DNA from 3 places in the Kitasatospora sp. NE20-6 genome. Region 1 is predicted to be linked to each of the others. Evidence: riboswitches for the same ligand, from Rfam matches in the RefSeq annotation. Region 1 holds a riboswitch; each other region holds the start of a gene.
What was found. A riboswitch is a leader RNA that binds a small molecule or an ion and turns the genes downstream of it on or off. The one in region 1 is predicted to bind thiamine pyrophosphate.

Region 1 (5,709 bases):
CCACGGCAGCCTCCAGCTCTCGCACACCCGTCCGCCCTGCACTCTGCCCCTGCCGGACGCCCGCGGCAAGGACGGTGCACAATCACCGATCACGCCGCCGCCGGACCCCGCCCCCGACCGCGTCCGCCCCCGAACGGGCCCCGGGCGGTCACTGGACGGCCGCCGGGCGCACACAGCGCGAAGGGCGGGTACCGACTTGCGTCGGTACCCGCCCTGAGCCGGGCTTTCGCCTCACCTGCGGAGGGTGTGGGATTTGAACCCACGGTGAGGGGTCACCTCACGACAGTTTTCAAGACTGTTCCCTTAGGCCGCTCGGGCAACCCTCCTGGCGGGGGTCAGCCTAACGGTTCGGGGCCTCCTCGGTGCACACCGTTTCCGGGTGGGCGTCAGCTGTCGCCCTTGCGCTCGCCGAGGGTGACGGTGGTCTTGGCGGCCTTGCCGTCACGGGTGTACTCGACCTCGACCTTCTCGCCGGGCTTGTGCGTCCAGATCTCGGAGACGAGGGTCGGGCCGCTGTCGATCGGGATGCCGCCGAGCTTGGTGATGACGTCGCCCGGCTTGAGGCCGGCCTGGTCGGCGGGACCGCCGGGCGTGACGGCCGCCTGGCCCTGGACGGCGGCGGTCTGGATCTGGGCGCCGTCACCCTTGTAGTCGTCGTTGCGGAGGACGCCGAGGATGGCGTAGACGGGCGTGCCGTCCTTGATGAGGGTCTCGGCGACCCACTTGGCCTGGTTGATCGGGATGGCGAAGCCGAGGCCGATCGAGCCGGCCCGGCCGGAGCCGCTGGTGTTGGACTGGATCGCCGAGTTGATGCCGATGACCGCGCCGGAGGCGTTGAGCAGGGGGCCGCCGGAGTTGCCGGGGTTGATCGAGGCGTCGGTCTGCAGGGCGTTCATGTAGGAGGCCTGGGCACCGGTCTCGTCACCGGAGGCGACGGGGCGGTCCTTGGCGCTGATGATGCCGGTGGTGACGGTGCCTTCGAGGCCGTACGGGGCGCCGATGGCGATGGTGGCGTCGCCGACGGCGGCCTTGTCGGAGTCGCCGAGGGGCAGCGGGTTGAGCTTGTCCTTGGGCGGGTTGTCGAGCTTGACGACGGCGACGTCGTAGCCCTGGGCCCGGCCGACGACGGACGCGTCGTACGAGGATCCGTCGGAGAACTTGACCGTGAGCTTGCCGCCGTTGGCGGCGGGGGCGACCACGTGGTTGTTGGTGAGGATGTGGCCCTCGGTGTCGAAGATGAAGCCGGTGCCGGTGCCGGACTCCTGGGAGCCGGTCGCCTTGATGGTGACGGTGCTGGGCAGCGCCTTCGCGGCGATGCCCGCCACGGAGTCGGGGGCGCGGTCGGTCACCTTGCGGCTGTCGCTGACGCTGACCGTGGTGCTGGAGTGCCCGGCGCTGCTGCCGCCGCTGTCACCGTCGGAGACGGCGACGCCGATCGCCCCGCCGGCCACGCCGGCGACGAGGGCGACGGCCGCGACGAGGGCGATGAGCCCGCCGCGCTTGCGGCGCGGGGCGGGACCGCCCGCGGAGGCGTACGGGTAACCGGGGCCGCCGGGCTCGGCCGGTCCGCCGGGAACCCCGGGGCCGCCGGTCGGGTGACCCCAGCCGCCGACGGGGTGGCCCGCGCCGAACGGGTGGTGCGCCTCGGTCGGGGCGGAGGGTGCGGCGGGCGGCGGGGTGCCGGGGGTGTCCGGCGTGCCGTACGGGTCGGTCGACGCGGTGACCGGTGCCACCGGGGCCGGGGCCGGAGCCGCCACAGGGGCGGCGTACGGGTCGGCCGCGACCGGGACGGCGTACGGGTTGGCCGCCTGCGGCTGGGGCACGACGGGCGGCGGCGCGTCGATGTAGGCGGGCGCGGCCGGGGGTGCGGCGGGCGGCGGGGCGTCCAGGTAGGCGGGCGCGGCCGGCGGCGCGGCCGGCGGCGGGGCATCGATGTAGGGGGACGGCGCGGCGGGCGCGGGCGGCGCGGCCGGGGCATCGCTCAGCTTGGCGAAGGCGAGCGTGGGCGCGGACTCGACGACCGGCGGCGCGGCGGCCGACGCGGTGTCGTGAGCCGGACCCACCGCCTGGGGCGCACCGGAGGGCTGGCCCTCCTGCGGCCCGGTGGACCCACTCGCGTGCTCGGTGCTCACGGACGACCTCCATAGCTGACAGGACCTAGAACCATAGTTTTTCGCATCACGGATTCGGTTGCCGTAAGGAGCCCCCTGAAGAACGCCTAAGAATCCTTAGGTGTCCCCGACGATCCGCCCTCCGACCTGGTCCGGAGCCCCTGCTCCGGTCCCGCGATCCGGACGACGGACCTCCGGGCCTTGGCCTCCGGGACTGCGCCGGATAGCCTGTCGTCCTATCTGAACACGCGGGAGCTTGGACCTTCCAGGCTGAGAGTGCGCCGATCGACCGGCCGGGCAGTGACCGGCCGGACCGAGGTGGCGCAGACCGCCTGAACCTGTCCGGGTAATGCCGGCGTAGGGAGTATCGGCCATGACGGCTGTTTCGCCTGCCTCCTTTTCCGATCCGGGAACCGGGCCGGAGCCCGTCGCCCCGAACGGCGCGCGTGTCGAGGCGCCGCTGGTGCTGGACACCGCGCCCCCGCGGACGCTGGACTTCCGGGCGCAGTTCGCCCTCTGGGCCAACCTCGGCGTGAGCCTGATCGGCTTCCAGAGCGCGGTCACGGTGCTGGTGGTGGGCGGCCGTGAGCTGTCCTTCGCCGCGGCCGTGACGGCGATCGTCGCGGGCACGGTCATCGGCACCTCGATGCTGGGCGTGGCGGCGCTGATCGGCGCCCGGACGGGTGCGCCGGCGATGGCGATGCTGCGCGGCCTGTTCGGCACCCGGCTCTCCTTCCTGCCGACGGTGCTCAACATCCTGCAGTGCATCGGCTGGGGCGTGTTCGAGCTGATCGTGATCGCCGGCGGCGCGCAGACGGTGGCGGGCACGCAGGGGTGGCGCTGGCTGTTCGTGCTGCTCGCCGGCGTGGTCACGACGGTGCTGACGATCTGGCCGCTCGGCGCGATCGCGGTGCTGCGCAAGTACGTGGCGGTCGCGGTCGGCGTGGCGATGGTGTACTTCACCGTCCAGCTCGGCCGGCAGGGCTTCCCGGATCCGGGCGCGGGCAACTGGCACGGTTTCCTGACGGCGACCGACGCGGTCATCGCGGTGTCGGTCTCCTTCGTGCCGCTGGCCGCCGACTACACCCGGCACGCCCGCACCGCGGCGTCGGCCTTCTGGGGCAGCTTCACCGGGTACTCGCTGGCCCAGGCCTGGTGCTACGCCCTCGGCCTGATCGCGCTGCTGCAGTCGGGCGGCGACCCGTCGAAGGTGTTCTCCTCCTTCACCGGGGTGGCCGCCGGCTGGGTGTTCCTGCTGGTGCTGGTGGTGCGCGAGACCGACCAGTCGTTCGCCAACGTGTACTCGACGGCCATGTCCGTCCACAACCTCCTGCCGCGGGTCGACCGCCGCCTACTCACCGGCGGGATCGGCGCGCTGGTGACCCTGCTGGCGCTGCGCATCCAGGAGGGCGAGTTCTACGAGACCTACGCGAACTTCCTCTACCTGATCGGCGCGGTCTTCGTGCCGCTGCTGGCGGTGCTCGCCGTGGACTACTTCTTCGGCGCCGGCCGGCAGGGCTGGAACACCGCGCAGGACGCCCCGGCCCGGCCGCTGATGCTGCTGCCGTGGGTGCTCGGCTTCGCCGCGTACCAGTTCCTGGCGCCGACGGGCATCGCGGACTGGTGGACGGACTTCTGGATGCGGCTGCGGGACGCGGTCGGCTTCACGCCGCAGTCCTGGACGTCCGCCTCGCTGTTCGGCTTCCTCGTGGCGGCGCTCGCGACCTGGGCCCTGACGGCGCTGACCGGCCGGACCTCCGGCACCGGGGCGGACGCCCGCTGACGGCCGTCCCGGCCGACCGGGCCCCGGCAGGCAGCGGCCCGAGGTGAGGCGGCGCCGGAGCTGTTCACCGCAGGTTCCCCGTGGCGGGTGCGTCCGGGCATCCCTGCCCTCGTAGGGTGTTGCCGTGGACACCCAGAGACTCCGCCGGACCGTTCCCGCGGCGCCGGGCGGCCCCGCCCCCGACCGCGGCGCCGTCGAGGTCGTCGCGCACCGCGGCTCCTCGGCGGCCCTGCCGGAGCACACCCTGGCGGCGTACCGCCGGGCGATCGACGAGGGTGCGGACGCCCTGGAGTGCGACGTCCGGCTGACGGCCGACGGGCAGCTGGTGTGCGTCCACGACCGGACGGTGCAGCGCACCTCGGACGGCCGGGGCGTGGTCTCCACGATGACGCTCGACCAGCTCGCCGCGCTGGACTTCGGCTCCTGGAAGTCGCCGGACGCACCGGAGCCGAGCCCGGTGCTGACACTGGCGCAGCTGCTGGAACTGGTCGCGGGGGCCGGGCGGCCGGTGCGGCTGGCGATCGAGACCAAGCACCCGACCCGCCGCGCGGGCCGCACGGAGGCCGAGCTCGTCCGGCTCCTCGACCACTACGGCCTGCTGCCGCGGACGGCCGAGGAGTCGCTGGTGCGGATCATGAGCTTCTCGGAGCTGGCCCTGCACCGGGTGCGCCGCGCGGTGCCGGCGGTGCCGACGGTGTACCTGCTGGAGCGCCGGTGGCCGGTGCTCGGCCGCACGCGGTCGCTGCCCGGCGGCGCCGGCATCGCCGGTCCCGGGATCGAACTGGTGCGGCGCAGTCCCGGGCTGGTCCCGGCGCTCCGCCGGGCGGGGCACCGGGTGCACGTGTGGACGGTCGACGAGCCGGCCGACGTCGACCTCTGCCTGGAGCTGGGTGTGGAGGCGCTGATCACCAACCGGCCGCGCGAGGTGCTGGCCCGGCTCGGGCGCTGAGCGGACCGTCCGACGGGGTGTCCGGTGGGGTGCCCGGGAGCGGTCGGCGGCACTCCGTCCGGCACCCCGTCCGGCACCGGCCGGGCGCGGGGCGGAGCCGGGTGTACAGGATGCGCACAACAGCGTGCGCGGGGCGGTCAATCCCCTGAACGGGGCTCAACGGACGCTCAATTCCTGTGACTTTCACAACGGACCGTAAGCAGTTTTTCGCCGGTTGAATACCGTCCGTCGCGGCGCCTCGAAATGTCCGCGCGCGATCGCCCGGGGCTCGTTTCCGACGCATTCCGGAGGGGCATCCATCCCTCGTCAGACGCTGAAGGAGGTCCCGGGGGTGGCGTTGATGGTGGCGCGTGCTGTGCCCGAGAAGGCAGGGCCGACTTCGTCGACCTTGGCGGTGCCGCACGGTCCGGCCGGTGTCGGCGCCGCGCGGCGACGGATGCGGCGGGAGCTCGGTGACCGTGCGATACCGGAGACGGTCATCGACGACGCGGTGTTGATCCTCTCCGAACTGCTGAGCAATTCCTGTCGGTACGCGCAGCCGCTCGGAAAGCTCGCGGAACTCGACGAACGGACCGTCGAGGAACGCACCGCGGAGGAGCTGGCGGACGTCCTGACATCGGCCGTCACCACCCGTGCCAGGAACGCCGGTCGGGCGGATCCGGAGGACGTCTCCGAGCCTGGGCCCGGCGGCATCCTGGTGCGCTGGTGGACCCACGCGGACGGGCTGACGGTGGAGGTGACCGACGGCGGCGCACCGACCCGGCCGCTGCCCGCCAGCCCGTCGCTGACCGCGCGCGGCGGGCGCGGTCTGAGCATCGTGGGACGCCTCTCCAGCGCGTGGGGCGTCCGCGACGCGCCCGGGGAGG
Region 2 (5,709 bases), on a different contig from region 1:
CTTGCCCACCCAGTCGTTCTCCGGATTCGACGGCGAGACGATCTCGACGGCGATGAGGGCCAGCTCGGCCGGAACCGAGTTCGCCGTACTGGCCATGGCGTCCTCCGGGAGATACGTCAGGTCAGGGTTCCGCACTTTCGCGACCTGGGGGGACGCGAGGTCCATGTTCCCCGTGGAGAGGTAGCCGGCCGGAGCGTGCGCCTCGAACTGCCGGCGGACGACGGAGAGGTTCCGCTCGTGGATGGCCGGGGGCGACACCTGCACGATGATGACGTCACCCGAGAATTCGATCTTGAAGTTGGACGGGGCGAACCTGCGGAATTCCCCGATCAGGGCGAGATGGTCGGGGTTCATCTGTCCTCCAGGAGTACGAACCCGCATCACGCTACCGGTTTGCTGCCGGAGCGCAGCAGTACTCGTGAAGCGCGGACGCGCATGCAGGAGCACCGCACCGGGAAGACCTTCCCGCCCCCGGTGCGGCGCCTCTGCGAGCCGTGTCGTCAGTCCGCGAGCGGCAGGTACACCCGGTTGCCCTGGGCCGCGAACTCCTCGGACTTGGCCTGCATGCCGGCCCGGGCGTCCTCGTCGAAGCCCGAAGCGACGGCGGTGGAGCCGTCGCCGTGCTCGGCGCGGATCTTCTGGGAGATCTTCATCGAGCAGAACTTCGGTCCGCACATCGAGCAGAAGTGCGCGGTCTTCGCAGGCTCGGCGGGGAGCGTCTCGTCGTGGAAGGCGCGGGCGGTCTCCGGGTCGAGGGCCAGGTTGAACTGGTCCTCCCAGCGGAACTCGAACCGGGCGTCGGAGAGGGCGTCGTCCCAGGCCTGGGCGCCGGGGTGGCCCTTCGCGAGGTCGGCGGCGTGCGCGGCGATCTTGTACGTGATGACGCCGGTCTTCACGTCGTCGCGGTCGGGCAGGCCCAGGTGCTCCTTCGGCGTGACGTAGCAGAGCATCGCCGTGCCCCACCAGGCGATCATGGCGGCGCCGATGCCCGAGGTGATGTGGTCGTAGCCGGGGGCGACGTCCGTGGTGAGCGGGCCGAGCGTGTAGAAGGGGGCCTCGTCGCAGATCTCCTTCTGCAGCTCCATGTTCTCCCTGATCTTGTGCATCGGGACGTGGCCCGGGCCCTCGATCATCACCTGGACGTCGCGCGCGCGGGCGATCCGGCCGAGCTCGCCGAGGGTCTGCAGTTCGGCGAACTGGGCCTCGTCGTTGGCGTCCGCGATGGAGCCGGGCCGCAGGCCGTCACCGAGCGAGAAGGTGACGTCGTACGCGGCGAGGATGTCGCAGAGCTCCTCGAAGTTCGTGTAGAGGAAGTTCTCCTCGTGGTGGGCGAGGCACCAGGCGGCCATGATCGAGCCGCCGCGGGAGACGATGCCGGTCTTCCGGCGGGCGGTCATCGGCACGTACCGCAGCAGCACGCCGGCGTGCACGGTCATGTAGTCGACGCCCTGCTCGCACTGCTCGACGACCGTGTCGCGGTAGACGGCCCAACTGAGGTCCTCGGCGCGGCCGTCGACCTTCTCCAGGGCCTGGTAGAGCGGCACGGTGCCGATCGGCACGGGGGAGTTCCGCAGGATCCACTCGCGGGTGGTGTGGATGTTGCGGCCGGTGGAGAGGTCCATGACGGTGTCGGCGCCCCAGCGGGTGGCCCACGTCATCTTCTCCACCTCCTCCTCGATGGAGGAGGTGACGGCGGAGTTGCCGATGTTGGCGTTGATCTTCACCAGGAAGTTGGTGCCGATGATCGCCGGCTCGACCTCCGGGTGGTTGACGTTCACCGGGATGACGGCCCGCCCGCGGGCGACCTCGTCGCGCACGAACTCCGCTTCCAGGCCCTCCCGCAGGGCCACGAACTCCATCTCCGGGGTGACGGTCCCCCGCTTCGCGTAGGCGAGCTGGGTGACGGCGGCGCCGTGACGGCCGCGCAGCGGACGGCGCGGACGGCCGGGGAAGACCGCGTCGAGGTTGCGCAGGCTGCCGCCGCGCGGCGCGGTGTGCCTGATGCCGTCGTCCTCGGGGCGCGCCTCGCGGCCGTCGTACTCCTCGACGTCGCCGCGCCGGCGGATCCACGGGTCGCGCAGGGCCGGCAGGCCGCGCCGCACGTCGGACGTGTGGGCGGGGTCGGTGTACGGGCCGGAGGTGTCGTACAGCGGCACGCTGCGGCCGTCGGTGAGGACGACCTCGCGGTACGGCACCTGCAGGTCGGGGCTGCTGCCCTGGAGGTAGGCCTTGCGCCAGGCCGGGGTCGGGTAGCCGGTGGACGTGCTGTCGGCCGTACGGCCGGAGGCAGACGTCGGCTGTGCTTCGAACGTGGTCATGAGACCTCTTACTCCCTACGCCGGCATTACCCGGTCAGGTTCCTGCGGTCGGCGCAGCGGTCGGTTCGCACACCTGCGAACCTTTCAGCGCCCTCTCAGCCCGGTGCTCCGAGCTCCCGTTGGTTGCGGACGGGCGTCCGCAACAAGACGTCAACACCGTAGCGGGCGGCCCCGGACCGGTCCAGACGGGTTCCGGCCAGTGGGCCGGGGGAGCACACTGGCGGCATGGTGGGCAGCACGGGCCGGGTGACCGGCAGGGTCGGGACGGGACTGGTCGGCGAGGTGCTGGTGCACGTCGCGGAGCGGCAGGGCACGGAGGCGTTCCTCGCGTACCCGGCGGTGCCGGGTGAGGGTTTCGCGCCCGGTACGCCGGTGCTGGTGGTCGAGTACCAGCCGCCGCGGACGGTGTACGTGGCGGCGCTTTGACGGAATCTTGACGCGTTCGTGGGCGGATCGAGGGCCGCCGGCTCTTCCGCGGAGATCACGGCAGGCGCAGAATCTCCTGCTGCCGCCGGCTTCCGCGCCTTCCTGCACACCAGAGCGCAGCCACGGGACGCCGGCGTGCCCTGAAGGGGGAATCAGCCGATGCTCATCGGCATCGCCGGGGCCGTCGTGGCCTCGATCATCGTCCTGATCGTGCTGTTCAAGCTCATGTGGCGGGTCGCCGAGCCGAACGAGGCACTGATCATCTCCGGTTCGAAGCACCGGTCCGAGGGAGTCGCGGAGGGACTCGGATTCCGGATCGTCACCGGGCGCGGCACGCTCGTGACGCCGGGCGTCCAGGTCGTCCGCAGGCTCTCGCTCGACCTCAACGAGGCCGATCTGGACGTGGAGTGCGTGACGTCGCAGGGGATCCCGGTGCACGTGAAGGGCGTGGTGATCTTCAAGGTGGGCGACGACCCGGTGTCGATCGCCAACGCCGCGCGCCGCTTCCTCGACCAGCAGAAGCTGATGGGGCACCGGGTGCACAACGTCTTCGCCGGTCATCTCCGGTCCATCGTCGGCGGGTTGACGGTCGAGGACATGATCCGCGACCGCGAGCGGATGACCGGGGAGACCCGGGCCGCGTCCGGCAGCGAGATGGAGAAGCTCGGCCTGATCATCGACTCGCTGCAGATCCAGGAGATCCTGGATCCGACCGGCTACATCCGGAACCTCGCCGCACCGCACGCGGCCGCCGTGCAGCGCGACGCCCGGATCGCCGCCGCCGAGGCCGACCGGCGGGCCACCGAGGCCGAGCAGGAGGCGTTCGCCCGCAAGGCCGAGGCCACCCGCAACTCCGGCATCCAGCAGGCCGGGTACCAGGCCGAACTGGAGACGGCGACGGCCCGCGCGCTGCAGGCCGGTCCGCTGGCGCAGGCCGCCGCGCGGCAGGAGGTGGTCGTGCAGGAGACGAAGGTCGCCGAGCTGGAGGCGCACCGCAAGGAGCAGCAGCTCCAGGCGGACGTCCGCAAGCCTGCCGACGCCCGCGCGTACGAGACGCGGACGAAGGCGCAGGCCGACCGCGACGCCCGGATCTCCGCGGCGGAGGCGCTGGCCCGGGAGACCGAGCTGAACGCGACGGCCGAGGCGAACCGGGTGAAGGTCGCGGCCGTCGCGGACGCGGAGGCGACCCGGGCCCGCGGCCTCGCGTCGGCGGAGGCCACCAAGGCGACCGGCTCGGCCGAGGCCGCGGCGGCGGAGGCGAAGGGTCTGGCGGCCGCCGAGGCGGCGCGGGCCCTGGGCCTCGCCGAGGCGGAGGCGATCAAGGCCCGGGCGGCGGCCCTCGCGGAGAACCAGGAGGCGGTGGTCGCGCAGCAGCTGGCCGAGAACTGGCCGGAGATCGTGCGGGCCGGCGCGGAGGCGTTCGGCAACGTCGAGCACATGGTGCTGCTGAACGGCGCCGAGGGCATGGGCGACATGTTCGCGAAGGCGCTGACCATGGGCGGCACCGGTCTCGGTCTGGCCCGGCAGCTGCTCTCCGCGATGGGTCCGCAGCAGGGGCCGGACGGGGTGGCGGCCGGGCCGTCCGCGCGGCGTACGGCGGGGCAGGCGATCCCGGTGCAGGACGGCGCCGCGGGCTGAGCCCGGAACGCCGGACGCCGGGGCCGGGTGCGGTCACGCCTCCTCGGCGACGACCAGCCCGGCCATGCGGCCCGCGAAGACGTTGCCGACGAGGACGCCGAGGGTGATCGCCGCGACCAGGAGGACGGTGCCGAGCCAGACCATCGTCTCCACCGGCAGCGTGTAGGCGCCGACGACCTTGGCCGCGCACTCGGCGACCAGCACGGTGCCCCAGGTGAGGGTGAAGTTCCGCTCGTGACGGCGGAACTCCGCCGAGCCGGCGGCGAGCCGCTGCCAGGCGGCCTCGCGGGCGGCGCGGCCCTTCACGACGAACGGGCGCAGGCCGGCGGTCATCAGGGGCTTCCCGGCGAGCACCGAGACGATCATCGAGCCGCCGATGACGCTGCTGAGCGCGCCGTCCTTGGCGATCATCAGCCGCGGGTCGCCGGCGACCGCGGAGAGGGCGACACCGGCGACGTTGACCACCAGCATGACCAGGGCGAGGGTGTTGACGCGGCGGTCCGTCAGCAGCCCGGCGGCGGTCCGGACGGCCGGCACCGCGCTGCCCAGGGTGAGCGAGGCGGCCAGGCCGAGGCCGGCGAGGCCGTGGGCCGCGTAGTAGACGGCGATCGGCACGGCGACGTCGATCACGAGCGGCTTCAGCGCCGCGGCCCTCGACTCGCCCTGCTCCGCCGTCGCGCTCGTGGTGATGACCGCCATGGTGTCCGCTCCCCGTCCGGTGGTGCCCGCTGCCGGGGCTGCCCCGGTGATGGAAGAATCCCGCGCCGGGCGGGTGCGCCGTCAGTGCCGGCAGCACCGGAAACCGCATGACGGATGTCACGGCCGCGGCCTGCACCCGGTCACCGGCCGGGCGGCCTGCACGGCTGAGTACGGGTACTCAAGCCCGGGACGGCCCCGCACCGGCAGCATGGCGGGCATGAACCTCCCATCCCCGAGAGTGGGTATCACCGCGGTCGGCGCCGGGCTCCCCGCCCGCGTGCTGACGTCGCAGGAGTTGCAGGACGAGGTGGTCGCCGGCAGCGGACTCCGCCTGCCGGAGCGGATGTTCGAGAAGGCGACCGGCATCGCGACCCGCCGTTTCGCCGCGGAGGACGAGTACGCGTCGACGCTGGCCCTCGCGGCCGCCCGCCGGGCACTCGACGCCGCGGGCCACGACCCGCTCGACATCGACCTGCTGGTGTACGCCTCGGCGACCCGGGACGTCTGCGAGCCCGCCACCGCGCACCTCGTACAGGCCGGACTCGGCTCCCGCGCGCATGCGTTCGACGTCTCCAACGCCTGCAACAGCTTCCTCAACGGCATCGACGTGGCGCGCGCGATGATCCTC
Region 3 (5,709 bases), on a different contig from region 1:
AGCACCGCGACGACCGCCGCCCAGATCAGCGGGGTCCGCGACCGGCGCCGCGCGGCCGGGCGCTGCGGGGTGAGCGTCAGCGTCTCGTCGCCCCGGCGGGGCGGCGCCTCCAGCAGGCCGGGCGGCACCTCCAGCACGCTGGTGCGCTCCACCGGCCGGTCGACGACCGCGGTGACCTCGCCGGTCGGGAACTGCGGGGTGGGCCGGGTCGAGGCGGGCGGCTCCGCGTCCAGCTGGGACGGGGTGAGGCTGCGCCGCGCCCGCTGGAGGGCGGCGAGCAGTTCCACGGCGTCCCACGGGCGGGCCTGCGGGTCGCGGGCGGTGGCGGCGGCCACTATGGCGTCCAGCTCCCGGCCGAGGCCGGGCGCGGCGAGCGAGGGGGCGGGCACGTCCTCGTTGAGGTGCCGGTAGATCACCTGCACGGCGTTCTCACCGGTGTGCGGCTTGGCGCCGGTCAGCATCTCGTACAGCAGGATGCCGGCCGCGTAGACGTCGACCCGCTGGTCGGTCGTGCCGTCCTGGCGGATCTGCTCGGGCGCGAGGTAGGAGACCGTGCCGAGCACCGTGCCGGTGGACGTGGTGCTGGTGACCGCCTCGCCCGCGCCGTCGGTGCCGGTGAGCAGCCGGACCAGCCCGAAGTCGGCGACCTTCACCATGCCGTTGTCGGTGATCAGCACGTTCTCGGGCTTCACGTCCCGGTGCACCAGGCCGGCGCGGTGGGCGGCGCCCAGTGCGGCGAGCACCGGCTCCAGGATGTCGAGCGCGGCCCTGGGGGACAGTGCCCCGCGGTCGCGCAGCAGGTCGCGCAGCGTGCGGCCGGGGACGTACTCCATCGCCAGGAAGACCGCGCGGCCGTCAGCACCCTGGTCGAAGACGTTGACGACGTTGGGGTGCGACAGCCGGGCCACGGCCTTGGCCTCGCGGATGAACCGGCCGGTGAACTCGGCGTCCGCCGCGAGCGAGGGGTGCATCACCTTCAGCGCGACGACCCGGTCGAGCCGGGTGTCGGTGCCCCGGTAGACGGTGGCCATCCCCCCGACGGCGATCCGGCGGTCCACCCGGTACCGGCCGTCGAGCAGGGCGCCGATCAGGGGGTCGTCGAGCGTCATGTCCACCCGAGGAGTCTAGGGGCGGGGGACGGCCCCCCGCCCCGCGCGCCGCGGCGCCGGCGCCGGTTGTGCCGATGTTGAGACATCCCGTCCGCGAACGGCCGGTGCGGGGCCCGGGCCCGTCCTCAGAACGCCGGGTGCTCCCGGGTGTCCCGCGCGCCGGGTTCCAGGTCGGCGCGGCCGGCCATCTGCGAGGACGCCTCCGCGTGGAAGCGCCGCGGGATGCGCCCGGCGCGGTACGCGAGCCGGCCCGCCTCGGCGGCGCGCCGCATCGCGTCGGCCATCAGCACCGGATCCTGGGCGCGGGTCACCGCGGAGGCCAGCATCACCGCGGAGCAGCCGAGCTCCATGGCGAGGGCCACGTCGGAGGCGGTGCCGGCCCCGGCGTCCAGGATCACCGGCACGCCCGCGCCCTCCACGATCAGCTGGAAGTTGTGCGGGTTGCGGATGCCCAGCCCGGAGCCGATCGGCGAGCCCAGCGGCATGATCGCCGCGCAGCCCACGTCCTCCAGCTTCCGCGCCAGCACCGGGTCGTCGTTGGTGTACGGCAGCACGGTGAAGCCGTCGTCGACGAGCGTCTCGGCGGCGTCCAGCAGCTCGATCGGGTCGGGCAGCAGGGTGCGCTCGTCGGCGATCACCTCCAGCTTCACCCAGTCGGTGCCGAGCGCCTCCCTGGCCAGCCGGGCCGTCAGGACGGCCTCCCCGGCGGTGAAGCAGCCGGCCGTGTTGGGCAGCACCCGGATCGCGTTGCGGGTCAGCACCTCCAGCACCGAGCCCTGGGTGGCGGCGTTGACCCGCCGCATCGCGACGGTGGTGAGCTCGGTGCCGGAGACGCGCAGCGCCTGCTCCAGCACCTCCAGGCTGGGCGCACCGCCGGTGCCCATGATCAGGCGCGAGGTGAAGGCGGTGCCCGCGATGGTGAGAACGTCGTCGGCCATGCGGTCAGCCTCCCTGGACGGCGGTGAGGATCTCGACCCGGTCACCCGTGCCGAGCACGGTGACGTCCCACGAACTGCGCGGCACCACCGCCTCGTTGACGGCGGCCGCGACCCCGGTGGGTGCGGCGCAGGCCTGCGCCACCACCTCGGCCAGCGTGGTGGCGGCGGGCAGCTCGCGCGCCTCGCCGTTCACGGTCAGTGCGATGTCGGTCATACGGCGGCCTTCGGACGGAAGCGGTCGGGGGAGAAGGGGGCGGCGAGGTCCGGCACGCGGCCGGTCGCCAGGTACGTGCCGACCAGGTCGGCGGTGACGGGCGTGAGCAGCACCCCGTTGCGGTAGTGGCCGGTCGCGGCGACCAGGCCGGGCAGCGCGGTGGGGCCGAGCAGCGGCGCGTTGTCGGGCGAGCCCGGACGCAGCCCGGCGCCCGTCTCGACCAGCGGCAGCTCGGTCAGCCCGGGCACGAGCGCGTGCGCGTCGCGCAGCAGCTCGTAGACGCCGCCCGCGGTGACGGTGGTGTCGTGGCCCTGCTCCTCGGTCGTCGCACCGATGACCAGCTCGCCGTCGGCGCGCGGCACCAGGTAGACGTGCTGCCCGCGCACCACCGCGCGGACGTTGCGGGCCAGGAACGGCCGGTACGCGGGCGGCACGTGCAGCCGCAGCACCTGCCCCTTCACCGGCCGCACCGGCGGCAGCACGCCAGGCGGCAGCCCGGGCAGCAGGTGGCTGCGGGAACCGGCCGCGAGCACGACCCGGCCGGCCGGGCACACGGTGCCCGCGTCGGTGCGCGCCCCCGCCGCCCGGTCGCCCTCCAGCAGGAGCTCGGCGGCGAGGGCCCGTTCGAAGGCGACACCGGCCCGGGTGCAGGCCTCGACGAGGGCGCGGGCGAGCCGGCGGCCGTCCACCTGGTGGTCGCCGGTGACGTGCAGGCCGCCGCGGACGCCCGGGGCGAGCATCGGCTCCAGGCGCCGGCACTCGCGGCCGGTCAGCCAGTGCGAGGTCAGTCCGAGCCGGGCCTGGAAGGCGTGCAGCTCGCGCAGTTCCTCGCGGTCGTCGGAGTCCAGCGCGACGGCGAGGGTGCCGGTCTCCCGGTAGCCGGTGTCCAGGCCGGTCACCTCCGTGAGCTCGGCGGCGAACGCCGCGTACCGCTCGTTGGAGGCCATGCCCAGGCGCAGCAGCGGCTCCTCGCCGTACTGCAGTTCGGTGACCGGGGCGAGCATGCCGGCGGCGACCTGCGCCGCGCCGCCGCCCGGGGCCGGGTCGACGACGGTCACCGACAGGCCGTGCTGGGCCGCCCGCCAGGCGACCCCCAGGCCGATGATGCCGCCGCCGATCACCAGCACGTCGGAGTGAGGCCGTGCCACGTCGCTTCTGCTCCCTTCGCCGGCATGACCCGGATCAGGTTCGGACGGTCGCAGGCCGCACCAGCCCGCCTCTCAGCCCGGTGCACCGGGCTCCCGTGTGAGGTGTGCACCCACCATAACGCCGCGTGTCGCGCTCCCCTAAAGGACGTGCACAGGACGGACACCCCGGCCGATAGGGTGACCGGCGTGGTGGAGCTGAGCGGTACGGACAGGGTCGTCGTCGTCGGCGCCGGCATGGCCGGTGCACAGTGCGCGGCCGCCCTGCGCCAGGGCGGCCTGACGGCGCGGATCACCCTGGTCGGCGACGAGCCGCACCGCCCCTACGACCGGCCGCCGCTCTCCAAGGACGTGCTGCTCGGCCTGGCCGACTCCACCGCCTTCGACCTCGACTGGGACGCCCTCGGCGTCGAACTGCTGCCGGGCCGCCGGGCCACCGGCCTCGACCCCGGCGTCCTGCACACCGACGGCGGGCCGGTCACCCACGACGCCCTCGTCCTCGCCACCGGCGCCGCGCCCCTGCTGCTGCCCGGCACCGCCGGCGCCCGCGTGCTGCGCACCGTCGACGACGCCCTCGCCCTGCGCGCGGACCTCACCCCCGGCACCCGCCTGGCCCTGGTCGGCGCCGGCTGGATCGGCGCCGAGACCGCCACCGTGGCCCGGCAGCTCGGCTGCGCGGTCACGGTCGTCGAGGCCGGCCCGGCCCCGCTGCCCGGCGCCCTGCCGACGGAGCTCGGCACGCTGATGACGGCCTGGTACGCGGACGCCGGGGTCGACCTGCGCTGCGGCACCGGCGTGGCCGCCGTCGAACCGGGCGGCCTGCTGCTCGCGGACGGCGGGCGCGTCGAGGCCGACCTCGTGGTGACCGGCATCGGCGCCCGCCCGGCCACCGGCTGGCTGGCGGGCTCCGCCGTGGCCCTCGACGCGGCGGGCGCCGTGCTCGTGGACGACCGGCTGCGCACCACCGCCCCCGGCGTGTGGGCCGCCGGCGACTGCGTCGCGTACCCGTCGGCGCGTTCCGGCACCCGGCTGGCCGTGCAGCACTGGGACCACGCCCTGCAGTCGGGCGGGGCGGCGGCGGCCTCGCTGCTGGGCTCGGAGACGCCGTACGACCCGGTGCCCTACTTCTGGTCGGAGCAGTTCGGGCGGATGGTGCAGTACGCGGGCCACCGCGCGGACGGTGACGAACTGCTGTGGCGCGGCTCGCCGGACGACGCCTCCTGGTCGGTGCTGTGGCTGCGCGGCGGCGCCCTGGCGGCGCTGCTCGCCGTCGACCGCCCGCGTGACCTGACCCAGGCGAAGCGGCTGATCGACCGCGGCACGGTGCTCGACCGGGCCCTCGCCGCGGACCCTGCGGTGCAGCTCAGGACGGCCGCCGGCTGACCCCGCGCGCCGGTCACGGTCCGTGACCGTCCGGTGCCTCCGGCGGGGGCCGTGTGCGTCGGGGGCCGTTCAGGTGGCAGTCTGGTGCCGTGAGCGAGATTGATCCCAAGATTGACGCCCTGGTTCCGGCCTGGCTGTACCTGCCCGACATCTCCGAGCGGTGGGGTGTCCAGATCACCGAAGTCCGCAACATGGTGAAGGCGGGCACCCTGCTGGCCGTCCGCCGCGGGCCGAACCGGTCGCTGCAGGTGCCGGCCGCCTTCGTGGAGGACGACGGCCTGGTGAAGCACCTGGTCGGCACCCTGACGGTGCTGCGGGACTCCGGTTTCAGCACCGAGGAGATCCTTGAGTGGATGTTCACCGAGGACCCGTCGCTGCCCGGCAGCCCGATGCAGGCCCTGATCGAGAACCGTGCCACCGAGGTCAAGCGCCGCGCCCAGGCGATGGCGCTCTGATGACCGCCGACCCGCGCGCGCAGCTCGCCGACGCCCGCCTCTACCTGTGCACCGACGCCCGGCGCGAGCAGGGCGACCTGCCCGAGTTCCTGGACGCGGTGCTGGCGGGCGGCGTGGACGTCGTGCAGCTGCGCGACAAGGGTCTGGAGGCCCGGCAGGAGCTGGAGCACCTGGAGGTCTTCGCCGACGCGGCCCGCCGCCACGGCAAGCTCTTCGCGGTCAACGACCGGGCCGACGTGGCGCACGCCGCCGGCCCGGACGTGCTGCACCTCGGACAGGACGACCTGCCGGTGCCCGCCGCCCGCGCCGTCGTCGGCGCCCGCACCGTCATCGGACGCTCCTGCCACGCGGAGTCCGAGGTGGACGCGGCGATCGCCGAGCCCGGTGTCGACTACTTCTGCACCGGCCCGGTCTGGCCGACCCCCACGAAGCCCGGCCGCCACGCCCCCGGCCTCGGCCTGGTCG

Region 2: another riboswitch for thiamine pyrophosphate. It lies ahead of thiC (phosphomethylpyrimidine synthase ThiC); the one in region 1 lies ahead of SNE206_RS09080 (purine-cytosine permease family protein).
Region 3: another riboswitch for thiamine pyrophosphate. It lies ahead of thiO (glycine oxidase ThiO); the one in region 1 lies ahead of SNE206_RS09080 (purine-cytosine permease family protein).

Annotation. Positions count from the first base shown of each region.
Region 1 covers NZ_BPRL01000007.1:153,412-159,120, reverse strand. The annotation lists gene SNE206_RS09095 (FAD-binding oxidoreductase) at 1-4, opposite strand, end outside; tRNA gene SNE206_RS09090 (tRNA-Ser) at 239-326, opposite strand; gene SNE206_RS09085 (S1C family serine protease) at 387-2,132, opposite strand; TPP riboswitch at 2,350-2,492, shown strand; gene SNE206_RS09080 (purine-cytosine permease family protein) at 2,485-3,894, shown strand; gene SNE206_RS09075 (glycerophosphodiester phosphodiesterase) at 4,019-4,843, shown strand; gene SNE206_RS09070 (ATP-binding protein) at 5,175-5,709, shown strand, end outside.
Region 2 covers NZ_BPRL01000009.1:142,288-147,996, forward strand. The annotation lists gene SNE206_RS10410 (Uma2 family endonuclease) at 1-354, opposite strand, end outside; gene thiC (phosphomethylpyrimidine synthase ThiC) at 501-2,318, opposite strand; TPP riboswitch at 2,314-2,446, opposite strand; gene SNE206_RS10420 (hypothetical protein) at 2,544-2,744, shown strand; gene SNE206_RS10425 (SPFH domain-containing protein) at 2,904-4,382, shown strand; gene SNE206_RS10430 (VC0807 family protein) at 4,416-5,081, opposite strand; gene SNE206_RS10435 (3-oxoacyl-ACP synthase III family protein) at 5,299-5,709, shown strand, end outside.
Region 3 covers NZ_BPRL01000048.1:59,980-65,688, forward strand. The annotation lists gene pknB (Stk1 family PASTA domain-containing Ser/Thr kinase) at 1-1,109, opposite strand, end outside; gene SNE206_RS28265 (thiazole synthase) at 1,235-2,047, opposite strand; gene thiS (sulfur carrier protein ThiS) at 2,052-2,261, opposite strand; gene thiO (glycine oxidase ThiO) at 2,258-3,409, opposite strand; TPP riboswitch at 3,404-3,516, opposite strand; gene SNE206_RS28280 (NAD(P)/FAD-dependent oxidoreductase) at 3,587-4,789, shown strand; gene SNE206_RS28285 (Rv2175c family DNA-binding protein) at 4,879-5,244, shown strand; gene thiE (thiamine phosphate synthase) at 5,244-5,709, shown strand, end outside.